Regions from separate parts of the Brevundimonas phoenicis genome, predicted to be linked through region 4. Evidence: predicted binding sites of a transcription regulator. Region 4 holds the regulator's gene; each other region holds the start of a gene.
The links. The regulator LexA, encoded in region 4, represses DNA repair genes until DNA is damaged. The targets are predictions, from matches to a motif close to ATGTTCNCNANNTGTTCT.
Positions count from the first base shown of each region.

Region 1: recA (recombinase RecA) is a predicted target of LexA. The motif match lies at 2,793-2,810, and genes of this name have one in related genera.
Region 2: dinB (DNA polymerase IV) is a predicted target of LexA. The motif match lies at 4,739-4,756, and genes of this name have one in related genera.
Region 3: ABC419_RS03995 (ImuA family protein) is a predicted target of LexA. The motif match lies at 1,528-1,545, and genes of this name have one in related genera.

Region 1 is NZ_JBDFLN010000001.1:3,075,660-3,082,928, forward strand. Features, by position in the region: gene ABC419_RS15450 (CaiB/BaiF CoA transferase family protein) at 1-962, shown strand, start outside; gene ABC419_RS15455 (GNAT family N-acetyltransferase) at 1,106-2,686, opposite strand; gene recA (recombinase RecA) at 2,909-3,988, shown strand; gene rraA (ribonuclease E activity regulator RraA) at 4,485-4,967, shown strand; gene alaS (alanine--tRNA ligase) at 5,099-7,269, shown strand, end outside.
Region 2 is NZ_JBDFLN010000001.1:2,046,874-2,054,142, forward strand. Features, by position in the region: gene ABC419_RS10130 (MotA/TolQ/ExbB proton channel family protein) at 1-4, shown strand, start outside; gene ABC419_RS10135 (DUF2149 domain-containing protein) at 4-306, shown strand; gene ABC419_RS10140 (acetyltransferase domain-containing protein) at 451-1,632, opposite strand; gene ABC419_RS10145 (DUF6880 family protein) at 1,849-3,045, shown strand; gene ABC419_RS10150 (alpha-ketoglutarate-dependent dioxygenase AlkB) at 3,055-3,624, opposite strand; gene dinB (DNA polymerase IV) at 3,630-4,718, opposite strand; gene ABC419_RS10160 (glutathione transferase, Atu5508 family) at 4,893-5,594, shown strand; gene ABC419_RS10165 (AsmA family protein) at 5,712-7,269, shown strand, end outside.
Region 3 is NZ_JBDFLN010000001.1:812,714-819,982, reverse strand. Features, by position in the region: gene ABC419_RS04005 (helix-turn-helix domain-containing protein) at 193-402, shown strand; gene ABC419_RS04000 (hypothetical protein) at 482-1,057, opposite strand; gene ABC419_RS03995 (ImuA family protein) at 1,631-2,317, shown strand; gene ABC419_RS03990 (Y-family DNA polymerase) at 2,214-3,764, shown strand; gene ABC419_RS03985 (error-prone DNA polymerase) at 3,761-7,150, shown strand; gene ABC419_RS03980 (hypothetical protein) at 7,237-7,269, opposite strand, start outside.
Region 4 is NZ_JBDFLN010000001.1:2,273,484-2,280,752, reverse strand. Features, by position in the region: gene gltA (citrate synthase) at 1-334, opposite strand, end outside; gene gltX (glutamate--tRNA ligase) at 402-1,817, opposite strand; gene ABC419_RS11270 (ComEC/Rec2 family competence protein) at 1,876-3,966, shown strand; gene lexA (transcriptional repressor LexA) at 4,117-4,821, opposite strand; gene ABC419_RS11260 (S9 family peptidase) at 4,942-7,038, opposite strand; gene ABC419_RS11255 (autotransporter outer membrane beta-barrel domain-containing protein) at 7,155-7,269, opposite strand, start outside.

The DNA of each region.
Region 1 (7,269 bases), 800 kb from region 4:
TGGTGCTGATCCACCGCCCCGGCGCGGCCCCCGACCCACGCGATCCGCTGAACCGCAGCCGCGCCCGCCATGTCGAGGCCGACCTGAAGACGCCCGAAGGCGCCGCCCTGATCCGCGATCTGGCCGGCGCCGCCGACGGCCTGATCGAGGGCTTCCGTCCCGGCGTGATGGAGCGCCTGGGCCTCGGCCCCGACATGCTGCTGGCCGACAATCCGCGCCTCGTCTACGGCCGCATGACCGGCTGGGGTCAGGACGGACCGCTGGCCCCGGCGCCGGGCCACGACATCGACTACATCGCCGTCACGGGCGCGCTGCACGCCTTCGGGCGGGCGGGCGAAAAGCCGACCCCGCCGATCAACATGGTCGGCGATTTCGGCGGCGGCGGGATGCTGCTGGCTTTCGGCATGGTCGCCGGTCTGCTCAAGGCCCAGCGCACCGGGCGCGGCGACGTCATCGACTGCGCCATGACCGACGGCTCCTCCCTGCTGATGAGCATGATCTGGGGCTTCCGCCAGACCCTGCCCGCGCCCCTGCCGCCCAGCCTGGCCTGGCGCGACGAGCGCGGCGTCAACCTGCTCGACACCGGCGCGCCGTTTTACGAGGTCTATGAGACGTCGGACGGCAAGTACGTCGCCGTCGGCGCCATCGAACCGGCTTTCTACATCGCCCTGATGCGGCTGACGGGGCTGGCCGGCGATCCCGACTTCGCCATGCCCTTCGACCCGGACCAATGGCCGAGGCTGAAGGACAAGCTGGCCGCCGTCTTCCGCACCCGCACGCGCGACGACTGGTGCAATGATCCGGACGCCCAGGCCGCCTGCGTCGCCCCCGTCCTGTCCATGACCGAGGCCCCCGACCACCCGCACAACCGCGCCCGCGACGCCTTCGTCACCGCGCAGGGCGTGATGCAGCCCGCCCCTGCGCCGAGGTTCCGGGATAGCCCTGCGCGGCGGCCGGAATAAAAGGCAGGTCACGAAATCACCGCTCACCCCGGCGGACGCCGGGGCCCAGTGCTTTGGCCTCAAACGCGCGGCTTGAATAGGCAAGTCCTGTGCGCGCGGCTCTCACTGGATCCCGGCGTCCGCCGGTATGAGCGGGGGTAAGGTCAGCCCCCGTCCGTCCACACCGTCTTGTACAGATCAAACCGTCGATCCCGCAGGTTCCGCACCGTCCCCTGCGCCTTGGCCCAGGCCAGATCGGACAGGTCCAGGTCCGCCACCGTCACCGTCTCGACGTTCTCGCTGGCCTCGGCCGCCACCCCGTCGCGCGCGAAGGGAAAGTCGCACGGCGTCAGGATGCACGACTGCGCATACTGGATGTCCATGTTCTCGACGTTCGGCAGGTTGCCGACATTGCCCGACAGGACGACGTAGCACTGGTTCTCGATGGCCCGCGCCTGCGAGCAGTAGCGCACCCGCAGATACCCCTGCCGGTTGTCGGTGCAGAAGGGGGTGAACAGGATGCGCGCCCCCTCGTCCGCCAGACGCCGCGCCAGTTCGGGGAACTCGGAATCGTAGCAGATCATCACCCCGATCGGCCCGCAGTCGGTGGGGATGGCGTGGACGCGGTCGCCGCCCTTGATGTTCCACCAGTGCCGCTCGTTCGGCGTCGGGTGGATCTTCTCCTGCTCATGCACCGAGCCGTCGCGCAGGAAGACATAGGCGACATTCTGGATCTCGCCGTCCTCGGTCCGCGTCGGGTGCGAGCCGCCGATGATGTTGACGTTGTAGCCGACCGCCAGCTCGCGCATCGCCTCGACGAAGCGCGGCGTATAGCGGGTCAGGGCCTCGATCGATTCCGCCGGGGTCAGCTTCTTCGTCTCCAGCGACAGCAACTGAAGCGTGAACAGCTCGGGGAAGACCACGAAGTCGGCGCGATAGTCCGAGACCACGTCGACGAAATATTCGACGTTGTCCATGAACTCGCCGAAGCTCTCGACCTTGCGCATCTGCAGCTGGACGGTGGCGACGCGCACCGTCTCCTTGACCGCAAAGGCCGCCCCCTTGCCCGTCGCCTCAACATAGTAGGGGTTGCGCCAGACCCAGCGCGCCGCATGGCCCAGCGACGCCTTGTCCGACGGCAGATAGTTCAGCAGCACCCCCGCAGGCTCGAACCCGGAACGCTGGTGAAAGGCCATGATCGGATCCTTCACCTTGCGGTCGCGCACCGCCTCGACATAGGCGTTCGGGTCCGGATAGGCGGCCCGGCGGCGCGCCAGCCCCGGCATCCGGCCGCCGAAGACGATCCCCTTCAGGTTCTGCGCCTCGCACAGGTCGCGGCGCGCGTCATACAGGCGCTGGCCGATGCGCAGGCGGCGTCGGGCGGGGTCGACGCAGACCTCCATCCCATACAGCCACGCGCCCGCCGGATCGTGCCGCGCGCCATAGCCGCCGCCGGTGATCTGGTCCCAGGTGTGCGGCCCCATGGCCGACGCCTCGTCGATGCGGAAGCTGGCGGCGTAGCCGACGATCTCCCCCTCGAACTCGACCACGAACTGCCCATCGGGATAGGTGGCGATCTGGCCGCGCAGCATCCCCGGCGTATAGGGCGGCATGTCCTTGTAAACTCGCGCCACCAGGGCGTTGACCCCGGCGACATCGCCCATGCGGGCGTTGCGGATGGTCAGGACGGCGGGCTTGGCCGGCTCGGCGGGCGGGACGGTTTGGGCGGTCTGAAGATCAGTCATCCCCTCCTAACGCGCGAGCTTGGCTGTTGGGTCATCACCGTGGGCAAAAGAAAGAACATACGTCATACTCGGTCGCATCGCGATAAATGTTCTCGTTCAGTTCACGAGAACATCTTGCGAACAAGAACAAACCATGTCCATAGTCCGGCTCAACGAGGGAGCGGGTCCGTGGCGGGTCTCTCCCGAAGTCAGATGGGAATCATGGCAAGGGAGAGAAAACCAATGTCACAGGCGGCACTGAAGCTCGTGGGTAAAGAAGACGGCGACAAACAACGCGCTCTTGAGGCGGCGATCGCACAGATCGATCGCGCCTTCGGCAAGGGCTCGGTCATGAAACTGGGCAAGGCTGGCGTGGTGGCCGAGATCGAAAGCGTCTCGACCGGCTCGCTGGGCCTCGACATGGCGCTCGGCATCGGCGGCCTGCCGGTCGGCCGGGTGATCGAGGTGTTCGGCCCCGAATCCTCGGGCAAGACGACGCTCGCCCTGCACACCGTGGCCGAGGTCCAGAAGAAGGGCGGAGTGGCCGCCTTCGTCGACGCCGAACACGCGCTCGATCCCGTCTATGCGCAAAAGCTGGGCGTCAATCTCGACGACCTGCTGGTGTCGCAGCCCGACGCGGGCGAGCAGGCGCTGGAGATCGTCGACACCCTGGTGCGCTCGGGCGCCGTGGACATCGTGGTGGTCGACTCGGTCGCCGCCCTGACGCCCCGCGCGGAAATCGAGGGCGAGATGGGCGACAGCCTGCCCGGCCTTCAGGCCCGTCTGATGTCGCAGGCCCTGCGCAAGCTGACGGCCTCGATCTCCAAGTCGAAGTGCATCGTCCTGTTCATCAACCAGATCCGTCACAAGATCGGCGTAATGTACGGCTCGCCGGAAACGACGACGGGCGGCAATGCGCTGAAGTTCTACGCCTCGGTGCGCCTCGACATCCGCCGCACCGGCGCGATCAAGAACCGCGACGAGGTGGTCGGCAACACCACCCGCGTCAAGGTGGTCAAGAACAAGGTCGCCCCGCCGTTCCGAGAGGTCATCTTCGACATCATGTACGGCGAAGGCATCTCCAAGATCGGCGAGATCATCGACTTGGGCGTCAAGGCCAACATCATCGAGAAGTCGGGTTCGTGGTTCTCCTACGACTCCACCCGCATCGGCCAGGGTCGCGAGAACGCCAAGGAGTTCCTCAAGAACAACCCCGACATGGCCCTCGCCATCGAAAAGGCCGTGCGCCAGTCAACGGCCAAGATCGCCGACGACATGCTGGGCGCGCCCGAGCCGGACGAAGGTCAGGATATGGAGGGCTGATCCGCCACCCCCAACGCCGTCATCCTCGGTCTTGACCCGAGGATCCAGCCAGGCAGCGTCCTCTTCCTTTCCAGTCGGGATCGCGCGGACGATCCGATCCTCGTGTCAAGCCCGAGGGTGACGGCGGGAGGCAAGGGCACTCTGACGGCCAGAGCTTCTCCGTTCGCCGCCTCGCGACCCGCCTACCGACCCCGCGGGGCCGGTCGAACGGAGACCGGCCCGCCCGACCTGCTTCGGGCGGGCCTCTTTTTTGCTCGCTCAAGACGCCGCCCCGCCTCTCTCCCGCTCATCCCGGCGGACGCCGGGATCCAGTGAGAGCGCCGCACGCATCGCCACCCATTGCCCCTCGCGCCCCGAAGCCAAAGCACTGGATCCCGGCTTCCGCCGGGATGAGCGGATGTTGAGATACGCCCGTCAAACGCGTTTCTCGGTGCAACGGCCTTGTTTCCCTTCGGCGCCTACGGGCAGAGTCCCCGCGATCCAACGGAGCCTCCCCATGACCTTCGCCACCGCCGACCTGTGCGACGCCCATCCTGACGTGGTGAAGGTCTGCCAGACGCCTTTCCGCAGCTTCGGCCAGGTCACGGCCTTCCACGGCCCGGTCCGCACCCTCAGCGTGCTCGATGACAACGCCCTGGTCCGCCAGACGCTGGAGCGCCCTGGCCGGGACGCGGTTCTGGTCGTCAACGGCGGCGGTTCGCTGAAGCGCGCCCTAGTCGGCGACAACCTGGCCAAGCTGGCCATCGACAACGGCTGGGTCGGGATCGTCGTCCACGGCGCCGTGCGCGACACAGCCGTCATCAACACCATGAACGTCGGCGTCAAAGCCCTGGGAACCATCCCCCTGCGCGCCGATCGCGACGCCATCGGCGAGATCGACATTCCCACCGCCTTCGGCGGCATCATCTTCACGCCCGGCGACTGGCTCTACGCCGACGAAGACGGCCTGATCGTCTCGCCGCATCGCCTGCACGATTAAAGCGCTCCTGACCCTAAAAACGCGCCCGCGCCCGCATGATCACGCGCCAGTGATGCGTTCGGCGCAAAATCCCTATATGACGCCGGTTCCGACATTCCTCCCGCGCGCCCGAGTTCCAGAGCGATACGCCCATGACCAGCCTGAAGCAGATCCGTTCCACCTTCCTCGACTACTTCGCCGCCGACGGCCACGAGAAGGTGCAGTCGGCTCCGCTCGTGCCGCAGAACGACCCGACGCTACTATTCGTCAACGCGGGCATGGTGCCGTTCAAGGACTATTTCACCGGCGCCGCCACCCCGCCCTACAACCGCGCCACCAGCTCGCAGAAATGCGTGCGCGCGGGCGGCAAGCACAACGACCTGGACAACGTCGGCTATACCGCGCGCCACCACACTTTCTTTGAAATGCTGGGCAATTTCTCGTTCGGCGACTACTTCAAGGACCACGCCATCGAGCGCGCCTGGACCCTGCTGACCAAGGAGTTCGGCCTCGATCCCAAGCGCCTGCTGGTCACCGTCTATCACACAGACGATGAAGCCTTCGACATCTGGAAGAAGATCACCGGCTTTTCGGACGACAAGATCATCCGCATCCCCACCGCCGACAACTTCTGGGCCATGGGCGACAGCGGGCCGAGTGGCCCGTGCACGGAAATCTTCTACGACCACGGCGACCACATCTTCGGCGGCCCTCCCGGTTCGCCGGACGAGGACGGCGACCGCTTCGTCGAGATCTGGAACAACGTCTTCATGCAGTTCGAGAAGGAGAACGACGAGATCGTTCGCGAACTGCCCAAGAAGTCGGTCGACACCGGCATGGGTCTGGAGCGCATCGCCGCCGTCCTGCAGGGCGTCCACTCCAACTATGAAGTGGACCTGTTCCGCAATCTGATCGCGGCATCGGAAGAACTGACTTCGACCAAGGCCGAGGGCGAGCGCGCCCCGTCGCACCGGGTCATCGCCGACCACCTGCGTTCGACCGCCTTCCTGATCGCCGACGGCGTGACCCCCTCGAACGAGGGCCGGGGCTATGTCCTGCGCCGCATCATGCGCCGCGCCATGCGCCACGCCCACCTGCTGGGCGCCGCCGATCCGCTGATGCACCACCTGGTGCCGACTTTGGTCGAGGAGATGGGCGAGGCCTACCCCGAGCTCGGCCGCGCCCAGGCCTTCATTGAGGACACGCTGAAGCAGGAAGAGATCCGCTTCCGCACCACGCTGGGTCGCGGCATGAATCTGTTCGATCAGGCGACCAGCGACTTCAAGGCCGGCGACATGCTGGACGGCCAGACGGCCTTCACCCTGTACGACACCTACGGCTTCCCGCTGGACCTGACGCAGGACGAGGCCCGCCGTCGCGGCTTCAGCGTCAACGTCGACGGCTTCGAATCCGCCATGGCCGAGCAGCGCGACCGCTCGCGCGAGCACTGGAAGGGCTCGGGCCAGACGGCTTCGGCCGGCGCTTGGCTGGCCCTGCGCGACCAGCACGGCGGCACGGAATTCACCGGCTATGAGTCCGAAACCGGCGAAGGCAAGGTCATCGCCATCGTCAAGGACGGCGCCGAGACGGCGTCCGCCGCGACCGGCGAGACGGTCGAGGTGCTGCTGGACAAGACCCCCTTCTACGGCGAAGGCGGCGGTCAGGCGGGCGACAAGGGCGCCTTCGTCTGGAGCGGCGGCGAAGGCCGCGTGCTGGACACCAAGAAGCATGGCGGCGACCTGCACGTTCACACGCTGGAAGTGACCAAGGGCTCGCTGTCCACCGGCGCCGTCGTGACCGCCACGGTCGAGGAAGGCTCGCGCCCGACCACCCGCGCCAACCACTCGGCCGCCCACCTGTTCCACGCCGCCGTCAAGAACGTGCTGGGCGCTCACGTCGCCCAGAAGGGCCAGATGGTCGACGCCGAGCGGATGCGCTTCGACTTCAGCCACAACGCCCCGATGACGGACGAGGAGATCGCCCGCGTCGAGGACGAGGTGAACGCCGTCATCCGCCAGAACGTCCCGGTCACCACCGAACTGATGACGCCCGACGCCGCCATCGCGGCGGGCGCCGTGGCCCTGTTCGGCGAGAAGTACGGCGACGAGGTTCGCGTCCTGACCATCGGCCGCGCCTTGTCGGGTCCGGGCGCCTATTCGGTCGAGCTGTGCGGCGGCACCCACGTCTTCCGCACCGGCGACATCGCCCTGTTCAAGATCGTGTCCGAAGGCGGCGTGGCCGCCGGCGTGCGCCGCGTCGAGGCCCTGACCGGCGAGGCGGCCCGCCGCTTCCTGCTGGATCAGGCCAATGTCGCGCGCCATCT
Region 2 (7,269 bases), 230 kb from region 4:
CTGATGCGCTTCCTCGACGAAGAAGACGACGATCCCATCACCGCCGTTGTCAATCTGATCGACCTGTTCGTGGTGATCATCGCCGTCCTGCTCGTGGTTCTGGTTCAGAACCCGCTCAACCCCTTCAACGCACGCGACCTGATGGTGATCGAGAACCCCGGCAAGGCCGACATGCGCATCACCGTGAAGGAGGGCGACGAACTGACCCGCTACGAATCCCAGGGCCGGATCGGCGAAGGCCAGGGCGTCAAGGCGGGCTCAGCCTATCGCCTCCCCGACGGCAGGATGATCTATGTGCCGGAATAGAAGATCGGATCATAAATCCCAGTCCAAAGCCGCCGCTCCATAGGAAAGGCTTCCAGTGCTTGATCTGAACCGCAGCCAAGGGAGGAAAGGGGTATGAATACGCAAGTATCGCCCGGAGCTTTGCCGCGGCAGCGGTCTTTGGGCTCAGAGATACTTCATCCACCATTGCGAGCTGCGGCGCTTGACCCCGCCGAACCAGCGGCAGGCGAACCAGCTGGGAACCGCCACGGCTAAAGCCAGAAGCCAGATCCAGCCGACGCCCGACAGGCTTAAGACCTCGCCCTGATTGGGACCGAACAGCGCCAGCGCGCCCAGATTGAGCAGGTGCAGGCCGTAGAGGTGGATCAGGTAGAAGAACAACGGCGCGCCGCCGAAGACGGCGAGGTGACCGACCAATCTCTGCGGCGCCCGCTCCAGCCCCGCCAGCAACAGACAACCCGCGCCGAGCGTCACAAGAAGGAAGTCAGCCGATGGCGGATACTTGGTCAGATTCAGCACGCTCATCACGGTATGCAGAAGGTCAGACTGCGCAGTCCATGGATGATCGCCATAGAGGTTGATCGTTCTCAGGAGGGCGAACAGCCCCAGCATGACGAGACCCAGCACGACCAGACGACGGCGACGCTGTGCGCCGTTCGCGACGAACCAGGGCCCGATCGCGTAGCCCAGGGCGATGACGCCGATCCAGGGCAACAGCGGATAGGAGGTCCGCGCCTGTCCGCCCCAGGGAAGATCGATATAGCCGCGATCATGGAGCACGGCCCAGACCGCATGGCCGGGCGAGCCGTCGACCACAGTGATCGGGTCCAGCAGATTATGCCCCAGCACGATGATCAGGCCGAGAGCGACAAGCACGCCGCGCGGGAGGTGAACAAGAGCCGCCAGGACGATCATCGACAGGCCGATGACCCAGATGACCTGCAAGAAGATGGTTGTCGGCGTCAGGGAGAAGGTCCAGGCGAAACTGACCAGGGTCAGCTCCAGCACGATCAGGAACAGGCCGCGTTTGAACAGGAAGGCCGAGGCCGCCGGTGCGCCGCCCTTCTTCGAGGCGTAGAGCCAGGCGCTGAGACCGGTCAGGGCCACGAAGACCGGCGCGCACAGGTGCGCCGTCAGTCGGGTGAAGAAGAGCGCCGGAGAGGTCGCCGTCACATCCATCGGGTCCGAGACCTGGGCGTGGATGAAGAAGAACTCTCGCGCATGGTCGACCAGCATCAGCAAGATCACCAGACCGCGCAGGGCGTCTATGGATTCTATGCGCCCCCAGGCGGCGACGGGGCGGCCAGCCGCAGGATGCGCGGCGGCGGGATCGGTTGACATCGACATGCGCGGGCACTAGCCGATATGTAATAACATTACAAACGAAGTCGCTGTGTCCTGCTTTCGAATTGCGCCAATCCGTGTCTTTTGGCGGCGGCTGCGTAAGGCGCGCCTCCCGTCCGACACACAGCGACTGCTGGGTAGCAGGGTGGTGACGAAATCGTCCTTGGCGCCCGTGCTATAGCTGCCCCTCGGACGACCCCACTCATCCCAAAGGACCTCATGGCGCGACAACCCAGGATCTCGACCAGGCTTTCCGCAGCCAACCTCGTCCATCTCGGGGCGCCCCGCCTGGCGGACCTGCTGATCGAGGCCGGCGCCGGGAACGCCAATCTCAAGCGCCGTCTTCGTCTGGAACTGGCGGCCGAGGCCGGCCCCGACCTCCTCGCCCTTGAGATCGGCAAGCGCATCACCGCCGTCTCCGTCGCCCGCACACGTGTGTCCTGGCGCAAGCGCGGCGAACTGATCGACGACCTGAACACGCACCGTGACATGATCTTGGAGCGCCTGGCGCCCGAGGTCCCCGGCGAGGCGCTCGCCGTCCTCATTCGCTGGTTCGACCTCTATCCTGGCTTGGCCGCCCGCGTGAAGGACACCAAGGGGGAACTGCCCGCCGCCTTCGAGGCCGCCGCTCCAGATCTCTTCACCCTCGCCGAAACCGCAGGAGACGAGGCGTTGCGCGACCTGATCGACGCTCTGCGCCGACGTCCGCAGGATTACGCGCGCTGGATCTCCGTCGCCGGCGAGGCCCTCGGCCCGCTCACGGCGCGCCGACTTCTGGACGGCCTGGACGTATCGACCCGCAAAACTCCGGCCGGCCGCAACCTGCTGCGTCGCCTCGCGGATCGGGCCGGCGACCTCGATCTATGGCTGTCCCTCGTCACGCCTGAACAGGCCGGATCGCCCGACGTCGCCGCCGACATCGCCCGCCGGCTCATGGAGGTCGGCCGCACTGCAGAAGCCCGCGCCGCCCTGGAAGCCGCCCTTAGCCCCTCCCCGCTTAACCGTCGCTGGACCTATGGGCGCGACCCGACCGACGGCGCGCCCCGACTGACCCCGGCCTGGGAGGCCGCATCCATCGAGGTGATGGACGCCGAGGGCCATCGCCAGGAAGCCCAGGACCTTCGCTGGCGCCTGTTCGAGCGCGACCTGTCGGCGCCCGTCCTTCGCGACTACCTCTCGCGCCTGGCGGACTTCGACGATGTCGAAGCGCTCGACCAGGCCTTCGTTCACGCCTCGACCCACCCGGACTTCGAAGCGGCCATGCGCCTGCTGATGGACTGGCCCGCCCATCGCGAGGCGGCCGCCCTCGTCCTGGCGCGCCCCCGCGAAGCCCGGCAGGTGCGCCCCGCATCGGCGGACTGGGCCTCGCGCCTGGCCCAGCGCTACCCTGAAGCCGCCGAAATCCTGACGGGTTAGGCCCGCCTGTCAGGCCAAGGTCCTGAAGGTGACGGAGTAGCGCAGCGCCGTCATCGGCGAGATGGAATGCTCCCAGTCGCTCCGCGCCTCGCCGGAAAGGCGATAGACGGAGCCCGGCCCCAGCGCCGCTCCGGCGCGACGCCACTTCGACCCCGCCTTGCGACGAAGGCGCATGACGCAGGGCGCAAGGAAGGAGACGCCCAGGATCTTCCCATAGACGGGACGGTCGCGGTGCCAGCCGATCCCGGCGCCGGGCGCATATTCATTGACGAGGGCCTGCACGAACGCCCCCTCATCAAGACTGAGCGGTCCAGCCAGGCGATCCAGAAGCGCTTTAAGGAAATCCGGCCAAGGTTCGGCCGTCTCCAGTCGACGTCGCTCAAGGTCGTAGCGGCGTCCAAAAGCTGCGATCCGTCTGAAGCCCTGATAGCCCATATGCTCATATGGCCTGAAGCTCAGCTTCTGCAGGTGAGCGACCACCGCCGCCTGTTCGGCCGCCGTGAGGACGTCCGGCCAATAGTCGAAACCCGCTGGCGCGGCCGGCCGCGGGACGTGGCCGAACAGATCGGTCTGGAGCATGGCCGTCACAGCGCCAGTTCGCCCGCCGGCGTCCATGACGGGTTTCCAGGTGAAGCCTTCTCCAGATTGGACAGGGTCACGCCAACAAGCCGCACGCCCCTGGTCGGCGGATAGAGGGAGCGCACCAGCAGGCGGGCGATCTCACGCAACCGCGCCTTCGAGGCGACCGGCTCCTTGAAGGACCGACTGCGGGTCGACTGTTGGAAGTTCGACCATTTGACCTTCACCGTCACGGTCCGGCCCAGCGCCCCCGCCTTTTCGCACCAGGCCCAGACCTCGTCGGCCATCCGATCCACGCCCGCCTCGATCGCCGCGGGATCGACCAGGTCGCTGGCGAAGGTGGTCTCCGAGCCGCTGGACCTGCGCTCGCGGTCCGGATTGACGGGGCGCGGATCCTCCCCGCGCGCCACGCCGTAGTACCAGGCGCCGGATTTGCCGAAATGATGCTGAAGGAAGGCCAAGGACTGACGCTTGAGGTCCGCGCCGGTCTCGATACCCAGGCGGTTCATCTTCTCAGCCGTCACCGGCCCGACGCCGTGGAAACGCTTCACCGGCAGGACCTCGACAAAGGCTTCTCCTCGCCCGGGCGGGACCACGAACTGGCCGTTCGGCTTGCGCTGGTCCGAGGCCAACTTGGCCAGGAGCTTATTGTAGGAAATCCCGGCCGAGGCCGTCAGACCGGTCTCCTCGAGGATGCGCGCGCGTATCTCCTCCGCGGTCGCCGACGCCGTCGGCAAGCCCCGGATATTTGCGGTGACGTCGAGGTAAGCCTCGTCGAGGGACAGGGGTTCGATCAGGTTCGTATAGTCGGCGAAGATGGCGTGAATCTGCGCCGAGACGGCGCGATAGACCTCGAACCGGGGCGGCGTGAAGATCAGTTCCGGGCACTTCCGCAAGGCTGTGCTCGACGGCATGGCCGACCGCACGCCGAACTTGCGCGCCTCATAGCTGGCGGCGGCGACCACGCCGCGCGAAGCGGCGTGGCCTACGGCGACGGGACGACTGCGCAAGGCGGGATCGTCCCTCTGCTCCACCGAGGCGAAGAAAGCGTCCATGTCCACGTGGATGATCTTGCGGGTGGGGGCAACGTCCATGGACAACGCCTAGCAAGACTCGAACAAAATGAGAACATTCTTCCGGCAGCATGACGGCTCCAGCCTGAAATGCGCCGTATCGGAAGCGGAACGCGAAAGGGTCGGACCTGTTCTGCAAATTCGCTTGCCCCACCCCCGCTGGCGTTCGCGATTAGCTAAGCGCTGGAGAGCTCCATGAAGGACTTCACCCTCTACTATTGGCCGGTTCCCTTCCGGGGCCAATTCGTTCGCGCCCTTCTCGCCCATGCTGGCAGGACCTGGGCGGAGACGAACGAAGCGGCGATCAGCGCGCTCATGCAGGAGCCGCCAAGGGAGATGCCCGTGCCTTTCATGGGGCCGCCCGTACTGGTCGATCACGCTTCCGGAGCGGCGATCTCCCAGATGCCCGCGATCCTTCTGTATCTGGGAGAGACGCTTGAACTGCTGCCTTCCACGCCAGAGCTGCGCGCCTTGACGATGAAGGTGGTCAATGACGCCAACGACCTCATCGATGAGATCACTCTGGACGGCGGCCGACAGATGTGGACCGAGGCGCGCTGGTCGGGCTTCGCGCCCCGCCTGGAAAAATGGATGGCGTTGTGGGAGGCCCTGGGCCGACGCCATGGCCTGACGGCGCATTCCGGCTTCTTGCTGGGTGGAGAAAGACCGGGCGTGGCCGACATCGTCACCGCGACCCTCTGGTCCGCCCTGACCGAGCGCTTCCGCCCTATCGAATTAATGCTTGAAGAAACCGCCCCCATCACCGCGGGCCTTGCACGGCGCCTCTCAAGGACGCCAGCCCTGGCCCGCTTGGCGGAGTGGTCGCGCCGCGAATACGGCGACGCCTATTGCGGCGGCGACATCGAGCAATCCCTGCGTAGAGTTCTGAACGTCTGAGGCGCTCGAACGCGAGAGCCTCGGGGAAACCGGTGGGCGCCTGGACCCGCGCAGGCCGACCCGGCACGTGGCGCCCTTTGCCGGTTGAGGCGTTAATCAGCCTCACCGGAGGCGATCTTGATCGACAGGCCTGGAGCGAAATCAGCGATCGACAGCTTGCGCCAGAGAGGGGAAGCGGCCCTGCGGCGCGCAGGTGACGGCCGCGACGCCATTTGCGCCTATGTGGTCGCTCGGGACCCCGTATGGCTCGCCGTTCGTCGTCCCGGCCGGCCGGAGTTCATCGCGGCGGCGATCACCTTGGGCCTCGTCGCCGCCTTTCTCCTGTTCCTCGTTCTGTTCGACTGGAACTGGGTGCGCGGCCCTATCGGTCGCGCCGCCTCAGCCTCGACCGGCCGGGAGGTGGCTCTGAAAGGGGACCTGGATGTCAGGCTGTTCAGTTGGACGCCCTCGGCGACGGTGCGCGGTCTCAGCGTCGGCGGGCCCACATGGTCTCCCGGGCGCAATACCGCCGAGATCGAACGTCTCGACGTCTCGATACGATTGCGACGGCTGTTTCTGGGCCAGATCGAAGTGGCTTCGCTGACCCTCACCCGCCCGCGGGTCCACCTGGTCGTCGACAGCCAGGGCCGGCGCAGCTGGGACCTGGAGCCGAACCGACCCGATGACGGGCGGGGCGCCAGGCTGCCCGTCATACAGCGCCTGGTCATTCACGACGGTCGGCTGACGTTGAACGAGCAGCGACGCGGCATGACGCTCGACGCCGTGGTCACGGCGCGTGAGGCACGCTCGCCCCAGGATGGAGAGAGCGGCTTCGTGCTCGACGGCAAGGGGACCATGAACGGCGAGCCCCTGACGCTTCGCGTGACGGGGGGTCCCTTCATCAACATTCGCCGCGACCGGCCCTACGCCTTTACGGCTGAATTGGCCGGAGCGAGCTCCAGGCTGAGCGCCGCTGGAGCCGTCACCCGGCCCTTCGACCTGGGTCGTTTCAACGCCAGGCTCGAGCTGCAGGGTCGTGATCTGGCCGACCTCTACCTTCTGACCGGGATTACGACCCCCAACACGCCGCCTTATCGGCTGAGAGGAAGCCTGGCTCGCGACGGAGCCCGGTTCCGCTTCGCGGACTTCAGCGGGCAGGTCGGTTCGTCGGACCTGTCGGGGACCCTGGAGGTGAACAGGGTCGAAGGGCGCCGCCGCGTCGATGCCGAGCTCGTGTCCCGCGCCCTGGACATCGACGACCTGGCGGCCGTGTTGGGCGCGCGCCCGCAGGTCACGACTGCGGGCACGGTCGCGACCTCGGGCCAGCCCGGCAAACTGCTGCCCGACGCGCCCTTGCGAACAGAACGTCTGCGCGTGATGGACGGAACCCTCGCCTATCGCGCCGCTTCGGTGAAAGCCAACGCCTTCGACATTCGGCAGGTCCGGCTCGGCGCGGATCTGAAGGACGGCGTTTTAAAGCTCGATCCGGTCTCCTTCGCTTTCAACCGCGGCGAACTGAACGGAACCGCGCGGATCGACGCCACGAAGGACACGCCTTACAGCGCCGTCGACTTCCGTCTCAGCGGCTATCCGCTGGAGTCCATCATACCCGCACGGGACGGTGCGCCGACGGTGACGGGCCGCGCCCTGGGCCGGGCGAAGCTGGAAGGGCCCAGCGCGTCCATTCATGAACTGG
Region 3 (7,269 bases), 1.5 Mb from region 4:
TTCAGACAGACTATCTAAATCTCTGCGGAGCTCATCGACCCGCACCTCGGTCACACGAAGCCGCAAATGTATCCATCGACCGAACCACGCTAAGGCGGCCAGACACATAACAACCACAGCTTCCATCACGCCCTCCCAATTTGGTCACTATAATGACTGGATGAAGGTGAAGATTTCCTTGCGCTTGGGGCAATGCGAATGGCCCAAGTTCTTGGCGAAAATGTAAGGCGTATCCGGCGTGAGCGGGAAATGACTCTGGAAACGCTCGCTCATGAGGTCGGGCTGGCCTACAGCTACCTGGGGCAGTTGGAGCGCGGACAAAGGAACCCGACGCTGGGCGTCATAGAGCGAATCGCAGAGGTCCTGAATGTTGATCCACTTGATCTTCTAACTGGTCGGTGAGCGGTTACAGGTGAGAGGCAACATATAGATTCACTCTGCTAATCCACTCTGATTGGTCTTGATCTGGACCGCGCCTCTTCTATTTTTTCTGCAACCACTCCGCAGAAACAAACGCCCTGTCTAAAAAGATCGCCACCTTCTCCCATTCGGCCCCCGCACGACCGCCTTGCGCGGCCTTCCGGCGCACCTCCGCCAGAAGTTCCTCCCGTTCGATATAGGCCGCGATCTTTTCCAGATCAGGTCGACGCGGCGGGAGCGCCGACTGAGCGCGCTCTCTGGCCTGCTCCTGCGTACAGGCGCCCTTGAGGCGATTGGCCCGGTCGCTGATCACGCGAACATTCCCGCGTACATAGCCTTGGGCAGGCCTAACGCGGTCCAGCGAAGGCGATCCGCTCGACCGTTCGGAACCTGCCGCCAGCGGCACACCAAGCACAGGGCAAACCGGCGGCACCACCACATCGCGACGGTGCAGATTGAACGGCAGGCCCAGGCGCGCCGCCCTTTCCCGCGCCCGTTCCAGCAAGGCCGCCACCGGATCGCGGCGACGTCGCTGTCGCATGTAGGCGCTCATATAGAGGGCGTTGCAGCGCCGACATTTCGCGCGCTTCAAATGCGCCCCATGAATGGGACAATTCAATTCGAATTGGTTCTTCATGGACAGATAAGACTCCTCGTTGATAATGAGTCTATAAATTCAAAATGAGTCTAAAGAGTCAAATTTAATTATGAAGACACCTCGAGCGCGCTCTCCCAATCACCCGACAGGCGCCCAGCTGCGCGGCGCGCGAGGCCTTCTGAATCTGTCGGTCCTGGACCTGTCGGAGCGCACAGGTCTGGCCGTCAACACCATCAAGCGTGCCGAAGCGACGAACGACTTCGCGCCGGTCAACCGCGCAAACGCCAACCTGTTGGTCACAGTGCTTCAAAACTTGGGGGTGGTTTTTTTGCCCGCTGAAGACACGATTGGGGCAGGCGTTCGGCTGGAGGCTTCAGACACGCCCGCGTTTGCACGACGTCGAAGTGGGGAGTGAGGCCAACCAAACGCCAGAATCGGTCGTTGTCGATAACCGTATTGAGCCTTGCCTCCCGCTTCGCTTGACTCCCCCAGGGGGTTAGCGCGCATATAGAACAAATGAGGAACATTTGTTCACAGCCTGACTCTTTGATAGCGCTGAAGACTCGCCTGGAGGCCCTGGATCGGGCCGGCGGTCGTCGCGTTGGAGCGGGCGTGCGCACGGGAAGCGACGACGTCTTTGCGCCACTGACCAAAGGCGTTTTGCATGATCTTTATGCAGTCGCCCCTGCCGACGCGGTGGCGGTCAACGCCTTTGGGCTGGGCATGGCGCTGCAGGCGACGGCGGGGCGTCCCATCGTCTGGGGCCTGCATGAGATGATGGCGCAGGAGGCGGGACGGCCGCACGGTCCGGGCCTGCATGAGATGGGCTTGTCGCCGCGCGACCTGCTGCTGGTGCGGGCGCGCGATGTGCAGACACTGTTGGCCGTCGGCGAAGAAGCCCTGCGCAGTCCCGCCGTGGGCGCCGTGTTGTTGAGCGCCTGGGGCGAAGCCAAGGCCTTCAGCCTGACGGCCAGCCGCCGACTGGCTCTGGCGGCAGAGACGGGCGGCGCGACCCTGTTCCTGGCGCGGGCGGGGGCCCTGCCCTGCCCCAGCGCGGCCGAGACGCGCTGGTCGGTGGCGTCCTGCGCTTCAGAACCTCTGGAAGGCGGAGCGCCGGGTCGGCCGTCTTTTTCGGCGACCCTGCTGCGGCGGCGCGGCGGCGGGGCGACCGGGACCTGGATCATGGAGTGGGATCGTGAACAGCGAATCTTCCGCCCGCCCGCGCCGCTATCTGGCGGTCTGGTTCCCCTGGTTGCCCAGCGACCGGCTGCAGCGTCAGGAACCAGACACGCCGCCTGATGCGCCGCCCGTTATCCTGGCTGAAAAGATCAAGGGCGCGCTGCGGCTGGCGGCTGTCGATCCGGCGGCGGCGCGGGCGGGGCTAATGCCCGGCCTGGCCCTGGCCGATGCGCGGGCGCGGACCCCCGTCCTGCGCGTCGTCGCCCATCGACCGGAACTCGACGACGCCCTGCTGGGGCGGGTGCTGGAGGATTTCGGCCGCTTCACCCCCATGATCGCGCTGGACCCGCCGCACGGCCTGATGCTGGACGTCACCGGCTGCGCGCATCTGTTCGACGGCGAAGCGGGCCTGATGCTGACAGTCCAGGCACGGGCCGAACGCGCGGGACTTCAGAATCGATGCGCGCTAGCCGGCACGCCCCAGGTCGCCCGCGCCCTGGCCCGTTTCGGACCCGGCGGACGGTTCGAGCCCGGCCAGGACCGCGCCGCTGCGCGCCGCCTGCCGGTCGCCGCGCTGGAGCTTTCGGACAAGGAGGACGAGGCCCTGCGCCGTCTGGGCCTGAAGCGGCTGGGCGATCTGGACGACCGGCCCCGCGCGCCCCTGGCCGCCCGCTTCGGCGCCGATTTTCCGGCCCGGCTGGCGCGGGTTCTGGGCGATGAGAACGTGCGCATCACCCCGCATCGCCCGCCCGCCCCCGTGGTCGTCGACCGCATTTTCTTCGAGCCGATCTCGGCGCCCGAGGACGTGGAGCGGGTTCTGTCCGACCTGCTGGTCGAGACCATGAGCCGGCTGGATCAGACGGGCCTGGGCGGCCGCGCCTTCGAGGCCGGCTTCTATCGCGTGGACGGCGAGACGCGCCGCATCGTCGTCCGCACCGGCCGTCCGACCCGCGACGCCCCCGCGACCCTGCGGCTGTTCCGCGAGCGGATGGCGGCTTTGGCCACCCCGCTGGACCCCGGCTTCGGTTTCGATCAGATGCGGATGTCCGCGCCCTGGACCCAGGCTTTGGCGCCCACACAGCAGGGGCTGGAGCGCGAGACGCCCGGCGAGGAGGCCTTCACCCGCCTGATCGACCGGCTGACCGCGCGTCTGGGACCGGAGGCCGTACTGCGCTTCGAACCCTTCGCCTCGCACATTCCCGAACGCGCCGCGCGACTGGTCCCGGCCGCCGCCCGCCATGGCGTCGAGACCTGGCCCGACCTCGATCCCGACGATCCGCCCCTGCGCCCTCTGCAGATGTTCGATCCGCCCCAGCCGGTCGAAACCCTGGCGGAGGTGCCCGACGGCTATCCGCTGAAGTTCCGCTGGCGCCGCGTCCTGCATGAGGTGACGCGCGCCGAGGGGCCCGAGCGGATCAGCGGCGAATGGTGGCGTGCGCCGGGCCAACGCACTCGCGACTATTACCGGGTTGAAGACCGCGAAGGCCGCCGTTTCTGGCTGTTCCGCCAGGGGCTCTATGGCGAAACGCTCGAGCCGCGCTGGTTCATCCACGGCCTGTTCGCATGAGCGCGCCCGATCCTTGCGGCGCCTACGCGGAGTTGGCGACGGCCAGCAATTTCTCCTTCCTGCGCGGCGCCTCGCATCCCAAGGACCTGGTGCTGACGGCGATCCTGCGCGGCCACGCCGGACTGGGGCTGGCCGACCGCAACACCGTGGCGGGCGTGGTGCGGGCCTGGAGCGCGCTGAAGGAGCTACGAGCCGAAGGTCTGGCTCCGCCGGACAAGGTGCGCGAGGGCGGCGGTCCCGGCGAGATCGCCTTCATCGAGGACCCGCTGAACGATCGGGCCCTGTCCGAAGAGGTGAAGGCGCGTGCGGCAAACTTCCGTCTGCTGACAGGGACGCGGCTGGTGTTCAACGACGGGACGCCGGATGTCATCGCCTATCCGGAGACGCGGGCGGGCTGGGGCAGGCTGACGCGCCTGCTGACCTTGGGCAACCGCCGGGCGAAGAAGGGCGAATGCGAGATCGGCCTGCGAGACCTGCTGGCCGATCCTGAAGACCTGCTGCTGATCCTCATGCCACCTGATCGTTTGGCAGGGCTGGAGGAGACGCTGACCCGCATGAACGCGGCGGCGCCGGGCGCGGTCTGGCTGGGCGCCGCCCTGCACAGACGCGGCGACGACCGGCGCCGGCTGGCCTGGCTCAAAGCCATGGCGGATCGGACCCAGGTTCCCTTGCTGGCGCTCAACGACGTCCTCTACGCCGCCACTGAGGACCGCGACCTGCAGGACGTCCTGACCTGCATCCGCGAAGGCGCGACCATCGAAACCGCCGGCCGCCGGCTGGAGGCCAACGCCGAACGCTGGCTGAAGCCCTTGGACGAAATGGCCCGCCTGTTCAAAGACGCGCCCGAGGCGGTGGCCGAGACGACCGCCTTCCTGTCGCGTGCGAACTTCGATCTGAGCGACCTGAAGTATGAATACCCAGAGGAGCCCGTACCGCCCGGCGAAACACCCCAGGGTTGGCTGGAGAAGCTGGTGCGCCACCGCACGCTGGTCCGTTATCCGGACGGCGCGTCGCCCAAGGTCACGGCCCTGCTTGAGAAGGAGCTAGCCTTCATCGCCAAGCGCAGCCTGGCCCCCTATTTCCTGACCATCCACGACATCGTCCGCACGGCCGAGGACAAGGGCATCCTCTGCCAGGGACGCGGATCGGCCGCCAACTCGGCCGTCTGCTACGTCCTGGGGATCACCAGCGTCGATCCGGCCTGTCACGACCTGTTGTTCGAGCGGTTCCTGTCCTCCAACCGCGACGAGCCGCCCGACATCGACGTCGACTTCGAGCACGAGCGGCGCGAGGAGGTCATCCAGTACGTCTATGAGCGCTATGGCCGCCATCGCGCCGGCATCGCCGCCACCGTCATCCGCTATCGCCCCCGCAGCGCCATCCGCGAGGTCGGCAAGGTCCTGGGCCTGACTGAGGACGTCACCGCCCGTCTGGCCTCGACCCAGTGGGGCAGTTGGGGATCGGAGATCAGCGGCCGCCAGATCGAACAGGCCGGTCTGGACGCCGCCAACCCCATGGTCGATCGCGCCGTGCGCATGGCCACGCGCCTGCTCGGCTTTCCGCGCCACCTGTCCCAGCACGTCGGCGGCTTCGTTCTGACCCAGGGGCGGCTGGACGAGACCGTCCCCATAGGCAACGCCGCCATGTCGGACCGCACCTTCATCGAATGGGACAAGGATGACATCGACGCCCTGGGCCTGATGAAGGTCGACGTCCTGGCCCTGGGCATGCTGACCTGCATCCGTAAGGCGTTCGACCTGATGAAGGCCCATTCGGGCGTCGAGCACGACCTCGCTTCCGTCCCGCCGGAGGAACCCGAGGTCTACGACATGCTGTGCCGGGGCCAGTCCATCGGCGTCTTCCAGGTCGAGAGCCGCGCCCAGATCAACATGCTGCCGCGGCTGAGGCCGCGAGAGTTCTACGATCTGGTGATCCAGGTCGCCATCGTGCGTCCCGGCCCGATCCAGGGCGACATGGTCCATCCCTACCTGCGTCGCCGCAACGGCGTGGAGGAAATTCACTATCCCCCGCCCAGCGGCCTCTATGGTCCGCCGGACGAGTTGAAGCAGGTGTTGCACCGAACCCTGGGCGTCCCCCTGTTTCAGGAACAGGCGATGAAGGTCGCCATGGTCGCCGCCCGCTTCACGGACGCCGAAGCCAACGGCCTGCGCAAGGCCATGGGCACGTTCCGGGGCGACGGGACGCTGCACACCTATGAAGACCGCATGGTCGGGCGGATGATCGCGCGCGGCTACGATCCAGACTTCGCGCGGCGCTGCTTTGAGCAGATCAAGGGTTTCGGCTCCTACGGCTTTCCCGAAAGCCACGCCGCCAGTTTCGCCCGGCTGGTCTATGTCTCTTCCTGGATCAAACACCGCCACCCGGCGGCCTTCGCCTGCGCCCTATTGAACAGCCAGCCCATGGGCTTCTATGCGCCCGCCCAGATCGTGCGCGAGGCGGAGGAGGTCGGCGGGGTTGAGGTGCGCCCTATCGACGTCTCGCACAGCGACTGGGACAACAGCCTGGAGGGGCCGGCGAACGCGCCCGCCCTGCGTCTGGGCCTGCGCCAGATCGACGGCTTCAGGGAGGAGTGGGCTAAAGCCCTGTCGGCGGCGCGGGCCGAGGCGCCCTTCGCCGATATCGAAACCCTGGCCCGGCGCGCCGAACTGCCCGCCGCAGCCATGCGCAAGCTGGCCGACGCCGACGCCTTCCACTCATTGGGCCAGGATCGTCGCAAGGCTCTATGGGCGGTGCGCCGCCTGCCCGACGACGATCCCCTGCCCCTGTTCGCAGCTGCCGAGGCGCGCGAACGCGGCGCCCGGGAACTGGGCGCGGAGCCCGACGCCCAACTTCCGCTGATGCCGCTGGGCGAGCACGTCGCCGCCGACTACCAGACTGCGCGCCTGTCGCTGAAGGCCCACCCCATGGCCATCCTGCGTCCTGTCTTCGCCGCCGAGCGAGTCCTGACCTGCGCCGAAACGGAAGGCCGGCGCGGCGGCTCCCTGGTGCAGGTCGCGGGCGTGGTGCTGGTGCGTCAGCGGCCGGGCAAGGGCAACGCCGTCTTCGTCACCCTGGAGGACGAGACCGGCATCACCAACATCGTCCTCTGGGCGCGCATGCTGGACCAGTACCGACGCGAGATCATGGGCGCCCGACTGATGCAGATCGAAGGCCTGGTTGAGAAAAGCCCCGAAGGCGTGGTCCACGTCCTCGCCCGCCGCGTCATCGACCGCAGCGCCGAACTGTCCCGCCTATCCGAAGACCACGAAACCAACATCCAACTGGCCCGCGCCGATATCGTCGCTAACTCGCAACCCCCGCGACACCCGTCACATCGGCATCCGCGCGACGTGCGCATCTTGCCGGGATCGCGGGACTTCCACTAAGCGCCAGGAGCGGTCATTCACTGTGGGCCGCAAAGGCGACATTTAGCACGCGGCTGGGATCGACTAGCTCTAACGGGCCTCCGCAATCAGAAGACCTCGTCCGGCTCTATGATCCCGGC
Region 4 (7,269 bases):
TCTGCTCGAACTCTTCGAACTCGGCGGCGTTCGGCAGTTCGCCGTGCAGCAGCAGATGGCAGACTTCCAGGAAGTTGGACTTGGAGGCCAACTGGTCGATGGGGTAGCCGCGGTGCAGCAGCACGCCTTCATCGCCGTCGATATAGGTCAGGCCCGATTCGCAGGCCGCCGTGGAGGTGAAGCCGGGATCGAAGGTGAAGGCGCCGGTGCCGCCGTACAGCTTGCGGATGTCGATGACGTCCGGGCCGGTCGAGCCGGAGAGGACGGGGAGCTCAATGGACTTGTCCTGGTAGGACAGGGTCGCCGAGCCGGCGGGTTTCGCTTGTTCAGTCATCTAGGCCCCTTGTTCTTCTTTCGACCGGCGCGCGGGGAGGCGGACGGCCTGAGTTGGTTATGGGTGATCACTTAGTCTGTTGCAGCGCATCATCCAAGCGTCCGAGACTTTCGTCGCGCCCGAGAGCGCAAAGAGTACGCGCGATATCTGGCGATGCCGAGCCGCCCGTCAAGGCGGCGCGCATGGAAGGTCCGATTTTTCCGAAGCCTACGTTCTCTTCCTCAGCAAAAACCTTAAGTTCGGCTTCCAGGGCGAAGACGTCCCAGCTCTGGAAAAGGTTCAGGCGCTCACGCAGTCGTGAAATTCGCTGGCCGCTTTCGCCTTGCAGCAAACCGGCGGATTTCTCGTTTAAGGCGAGTGGACGCACCTGCAACACGAATACCGTCTGATCGGCCAATTCGGGGATGGTCTTGGCGCGATCCTTGACGAAAGGCATGGCCCTCAGAAGTCGTTCCTCGTCGTCCGGCTGCAACGTGCGGCCGCGCGCCAGATGGGCGTCCAGGGTCAGCTTGGCCAGGCGATCGTCGTCCGCCAGACGCAGCCAGTGGGCGTTGACGTGGGCCAGCTTGTCGAAATCCAGGCGGGCAGGGGCCTTGTTGACGCCGGTCAGGTCGAACCAGGCCAGGGCCTGCTCGTCGCTGAAAAGTTCGTCATCGCCGTGCGCCCAGCCCAGGCGGGCCAGATAGTTGCGCATGGCCTCGGGCAGATAGCCCATGTCGGCGTATTCGTGCACCGCTTGGGCGCCGTGGCGCTTGGACAGTTTGGCGCCGTCCGGGCCGTGGATCAGGGGGATGTGGGCGAAGGTCGGCCGCGTCCAGCCCAGGGCGTCGTAGATCAGGCTCTGGCGAGCGGCGTTGTTCAGATGGTCGTCGCCGCGGATGACGTGAGTCACGCCCATGTCGTGGTCGTCCACCACCACGGCCAGATTGTAGGTCGGGGCCCCGTCCGAGCGCAGGATGACGAGGTCGTCCAGCGACGCCGAGTCCCAGCGCACGGTTCCCTGCACGGCGTCATCGACCGCGACGGCCTGATCCAGCGGGCGGCGGAAGCGCACTGTGTGCGGCTTGGCCAGATCGTCGACGCTCGGTTCGCGATCACGCCAGGGCGAGACGAAGTCACGGCCCTCGGCCTTGGCCTGGTCGCGCAGGGCCGTGGTCTCGTCGGCGGTCAGGAAGTCGCGATAGGCGTGGCCGGTCGCCAGCAGCTCATTGACCACGTCGCGGTGACGGTCGGCGCGAGCGAACTGGAAGACCGGTTCTTCGTCGCCGAACAACTCCAGCCAGGACAGGCCGTCGAAGATGGCCTTCACCGCCTCGTCGGTCGAACGTTCGCGGTCGGTGTCCTCGATGCGGATCAGGAACTTGCCGCCGCGCCCCTTGGCGTACAGCCAGTTGAATAACGCAGTTCTCGCCCCGCCGATATGCAGGTAGCCTGTGGGCGAGGGGGCGAAGCGGGTGACGACGGTCGAGGAAGGGGAGGTCATAGAGGCAGGGTCCATAGGGCAGGGTCTTATACGCCCGCCCGTGGGGAAGCGAACCCTTATGGCCCGGTTATTTGACAGTCTTCGCCATGACGTGCGGGCGCAGGCGGATCGCTGGCCCCTGTGGTCGTCCGTCTGTTTCGGTGCAGGGTGCGCCGCCTACTTTGCCTTGAAGGATGAACCTGCGACGTGGCCGCTGGCGACGGCGGCCATGGTCTTGTTCGGAGCCTGGATCGTCGGGCGGGCGCGGGGGCTGCCACGCGCGGCGACCCTGATCCTGTTGATGCTGGCGTGCTTCGGCGGCGGCCTGGCGGTCGCCAAGCTGAGGGCCGAGGCCGTAGCGGCGCCGATCGCACCCGCCGACATGAAGCCTACGCAGCTCGAGGGCTGGGTCATGGACGTGGATTCGCCGGGCCAGAACGGCGCGCGCATTGTCGTCGCGCCGGTGCGGGTGCGCGGCCTGACGCCCCAGGCGACGCCCGAGCGGTTGCGCGTGACGGTGAAAGGCGCGCCGCCGCCGCCCGGCGCGGCCATCCGCGTCTTCGGCATCCTGAACCCGCCGCCGCCGCCCGCCAGTCCCGGCGCCTATGACTTTGGCCGCAACGCCTATTTTCAGGGCATGGGCGGGACGCTGTTCGCCCTGGGACCGACGCGCACCGCCGATCTGGCGCCGCCGCCCTGGCGGGTGCGCATGGCGATGAAGGTCAACGCCGTGCGCTACGCCCTGGCCGAACGGATCGTCGCGCGCCTGGGCGAGCGCACCGGCGGGGTGGCGGCGGCCATGACCACGGGGCACGAGACCTGGATCCAGAGCCCGGACCTGGACGCCATGCGGGATTCGGGACTGGCGCACATCCTGTCGATCTCGGGACTGCATATGGCGGTCGTGGGGGGCTTCGTCTTCTTCGCCGTGCGTCTGCTGGTCGCGGCCTGGCCGTGGCTGGCGTTGCGCGTGTCGGGCAAGAAGGTTGCGGCGATCGCGGGCCTGATCGCGGTCGGGACGTATCTGGTGATCTCGGGGTCGCCGCCGCCGGCCGAGCGGGCGGCGGTCACGGCCTCTATCGCCTTTCTGGCCGTATTGGCTGACCGGCAGGCGGTGACGATGCGGGCGCTGGCGGCGGCGGCTTTTGTCGTGCTGTTGCTGCGGCCCGAGGCCGTGGTGACGCCGGGGTTCCAGATGTCCTTTGCGGCGACGGCGGCCCTGGTCGCCCTGGTCGAGGTCTGGCCGCGCCGCATCCGAGAGTTCGCCGCGCCCTGGCCCATTGTCGCCGTGCAGCGGTTCGGCAGCTGGCTGTTGGCCGCCTGCGCCGCCAGCCTGGTCGCGGGCATGGCGACGGGGCCGTTCGCTATGCAGCATTTCAACCGCACGGCCGTCTATGGACTGATCGCCAATCTGGCGACGGCGCCGCTGGCGGACTTCATCATGATGCCCGCCTTGGCGCTGGGCGCGGCGCTGGAGCCGCTGGGCCTGGGCGCGCCCTTCCTGTGGCTGGCGGGCAAGTCGGTGGATGTCATGCTGGCGATAGGGCACTGGGCGGCGGGTCTGCCCGGCGCGGTTCAGGCGATCCCCAGCGCCCCGGCGGCGGCTCTGCCGGTCGCTTTCGTGGGCATATTGTTCATGTGCCTGTGGCGCGGACGGTGGCGCTGGCTGGGCCTGCCGTTCGCGGCGGCGGTGCTGATCTGGCCGCGCCCGGCGCCGCCGGATGTCTGGGTCGGCGACGGCGGTGCGAATGCGGCGTATCGGCAGGGAGAGCAGGCGATCGTCATGCGGCCTGCGGTGCGCCAGTTCGCCAGTGATCTGTGGTCCCGGCGGCGGGGGTTGGAGGCGGTCGGGCGGTCGGGCGAAGGCTGGACCTGCAAGCGGTCCTTCTGCGCGCCGGAGGGTGAGGAAGGCGCGCTGGTGCTGTGGTGGGGCAAGGCGTCGCCTAGCGAGGCGCAACTGGATCATATGTGCCGCAGCGCCGAGGTGGTCAGCATAAGGGCTGTGGTCGCGGTCCTGCCGTCGTCATGCGAGGGGCGGCTGGTGCTGGACGGCGCGGATCATGCGCGCGGCGGTTCGGTGGAGCTGTGGCGCGATGGGGCCGGCGGCTGGCGCGCCCTGTGGGCGGCGGAGGTGCGGGGACGGCGGCCGTGGAGCGGGGCTCACTCCTAACCGCTCATCCCGGCGGACGCCGGGATCCAGTAAGAGATACACGCGCTATCGCTGGCCAGATGAGGCCAGAGGACAGGCAAACTTCCAGACGGCCCGCTTGAAGCCAAAGCACTGGATCCCGGCGTCCGCAAGGATGAGCGGAAGTGGGGCTCAGTGATAGCGGCGCAGCAGCCCGACCAGCTTGCCCTGAACCTCGACCTGATCGGGGCCGAAGATACGGGTCTCATAGGCGCTGTTGGCGGGCTCGAGCGCGATGGACTGGCCCTTCTTGCGCAGGCGTTTCAGCGTGGCTTCCTCGCCTTCGACCAGGGCGACGACGATCTCGCCGGAAGAGGCGTTCTCCACCCGTTTGATGATGACCGTGTCGCCGTCGAGGATGCCGGCCTCGATCATGGAGTCGCCCTCGATTTCGAGCAGGTAGTGCTCGCCCGCACCCAGCATGGCTTCGGGGACGGGCAGGCGCTCGCGCTCGTGCTGGATGGCGGCGATGGGGGTGCCGGCGGCGATCTTGCCCAGCAGGGGCAAGTCGCGGACGTCGTTGGCGGCCTCGGCGACGGCGGGGCGAGGATTCAGGCCGCCGCCCTGGATCACGTCGGGCTTGAAAGGCGCGCGGCCCTTGGCCGGGGCGGCGGTCGTCGCCTGCTCCGGCAGCTTCACCACCTCCAGCGCGCGGGCGCGGTGGGCGAGACGGCGGATGAAGCCGCGTTCCTCCAGCGCCGTGATCAGGCGGTGGATGCCCGACTTGGACGCCAGGTCCAGCGCCTCCTTCATCTCGTCGAAGGACGGCGAAACGCCCGTCTCCCGGATGCGCTCATGAATGAACATCAGGAGTTCGTGCTGTTTCTTCGTGAGCATGGCGCAGAATCCAGAACAAGGCGTGAACCGTTGATGATGTTCTGTAAGTGTTCTGGTTAAAAGTCAACTAACGCCACGCTGAACCCCGCGCCCGCCGCATGACGGGCGCGGGGCCGGGTCTTATTGCGCCGGAGCGGCCGGTGCGCCGTCCTTGTAGCGCGCGAACCATTCGATCATGGCGTTCATGCGGGCGGCGTTCTGGGACGGGCGGACGGCCAGGCTGTGGCCGACGCCGGGGATCTTCACCAGGGCCGTGGGCACGCCGCGCAGCTGCAGGGCGGTGTAGTACTGCTCCAACTCGCTGACGGGTGTGCGATAGTCCTCGTCGCCGACGACGACCATGGTCGGCGTCTTGACGTTGCCGACCAGCGACAGCGGCGACCGGCGCCAGTAGGCCTCCGGGTTCTCCCACGGATATTCGCCGAACCAGTAGCGGGCGAAGAAGGCCGGGTTGTCGGCCGTCAGGACGAAGCTGGCCCAGTCGATGACCGGCTTCTGGACGACGGCGGCCTTGAAGCGGTCGGTCTTGCCGACGATCCAGCTGGTCAGCACGCCGCCGCCCGAACCGCCGGTGACGAACAGCTTGTTCGGGTCGGCGATTCCCTGAGCGATGACGGCGTCGACGCTGCTGATCAGGTCGTCATAGTCGTTCGACGGATAGTTGTGGTGGATCAGGTTGGCGAACTCGTCCCCATAGGAGGTCGAGCCGCGCGGGTTGACCGACAGCACCGCATAGCCCGCAGCGGCGAACAACTGGTTGTCCGTGGCGAAGTGCGGGCCATAGGCGGCGAACGGGCCGCCGTGGATCTCCAGCACCAGCGGATAGCGCTGGCCCTCGACATAGTCGGCCGGGAGCGTCAGCCAGCTTTCGACCGCGCGTTGATCGTGGGAGGAGGCGACCTGGATGCGGCGCACCTCGCCCAGGCGGCGGGCGTTGAGGAAGTCGGCGTTCAGGCGAGTCAGCTGGGTGCTGCGGCCGCCCTTCAGGACGTGGACGTCGGCCGGGCGGCTGGAATCGCCGCGCGTGTAGGCGATGGCGCCGTCGTCGGCCACGGTGAAGCCGCCGCCGGTGTAGGGGCGGCCGAAATCGTCGCCCGTCAGATCCTCGATCAGGGTGGTGACGGCGCCGTCCATCGACACGCGAGCGACCTTGGTGCGGCCCTGATCGTCATAGGCGACATAGACCGACCGGCCATCGCGGCTCCACACCGGAGACTGGACCGAGCGGTCGAGGCTTTCGGTCAGGACGCGGCTGTTCGAGCCGTCGGCGTCCATCACATAGAGGCGGGTATTGTGATAGCCCATCCGCTTGTCGTCATAACCGAGATAGGCGATGCGGCGGCCGTCGGATGAGGCGACGGGGGCGTTGTCCGGCCCGGCGCGGCTGGTCAGGGCGGTCAGGCCGCCGGTCTGGACATCTAGGGCGAAGACTTCGCTGTCGGCGGCTTCGCGCTGCCAGTCGGGGCGACGGTTGGCGCTGAGGTAGAGGGTGCGGGAATCGGCCGACCAGGACAGGCCGCCGCCGTGGTGGAAGTCGCCGTGCGTCAGCTGGCGCGCGCCGCCGCCCTGCGACCCGACGACGAAGACGTGGCGGAAGCCGGGCTTCAGATAGCCCTGGCCGTCGGAGCGGTAGGAGACGCTGTCGATGATCTCCAGCGACGGGGCCCACTGGGCGCCCTCGGGCTTGGCCAGGGGCGAGCCGATCTTGGGTTTCTCGCCGGGGACCAGGACGGAATAGGCCAACTGCTCGCCGTTGGGCGACCAGCTGACGCTGGACGGGGTGTTGGGCAGGTTGGTGACGCGGACCGATTCGCCCGACGCCATCCAGCGCACGAACAACTGCGGCGCGCCGCCCTCGGCGCTGGAGATGTAGGACAGGCGCGTACCATCCGGCGACCAGCGCGGCTGGCGGTGCGACCCGGCCGAGGCGATCAGGGGCGAATGGCGGCCGGTTTTCACGTCGATCAACCAGATGGTCGGGCGCATCCGGTCGGTCATGATGTCGGCCGTCTGGCGGACATAGGCGATCTGCCCCCCGTCCGGGCTGATCTGGGCGTCGGAGGCGACCTCCATGCCGAACAGATCTTGCGCGGTGAACAGGCCGCGGTCGGCGGTCGGCAGGCTGGGCGCGGCGGCCGTTTGGGCGGTGGTTTGCGCCATCGCGGGCGCGTGGGCGCTGAGGATCAGGGCGCAGGCCGCCCAGGCGAACTTGTTCATTTGAAACCCCCTCTGGTTGAGAGGGATCATAGAAAGGCCCGAGTGCGCCACAAGACATGGAAAGGGCCGCCGGAACGAATCCGGCGGCCCATTTTCATTCGGGTTCCGAAGAAAAGTCAGAACTTGAAGCTGGCCCGCAGCAACAGGGTGTAGCGGACGTAGTCTTCCAACAGCTCGGCGTCGCCGGTGATGGCCAGCATGCCCAGGTCGTTGCCGACATTCAGACGGAAG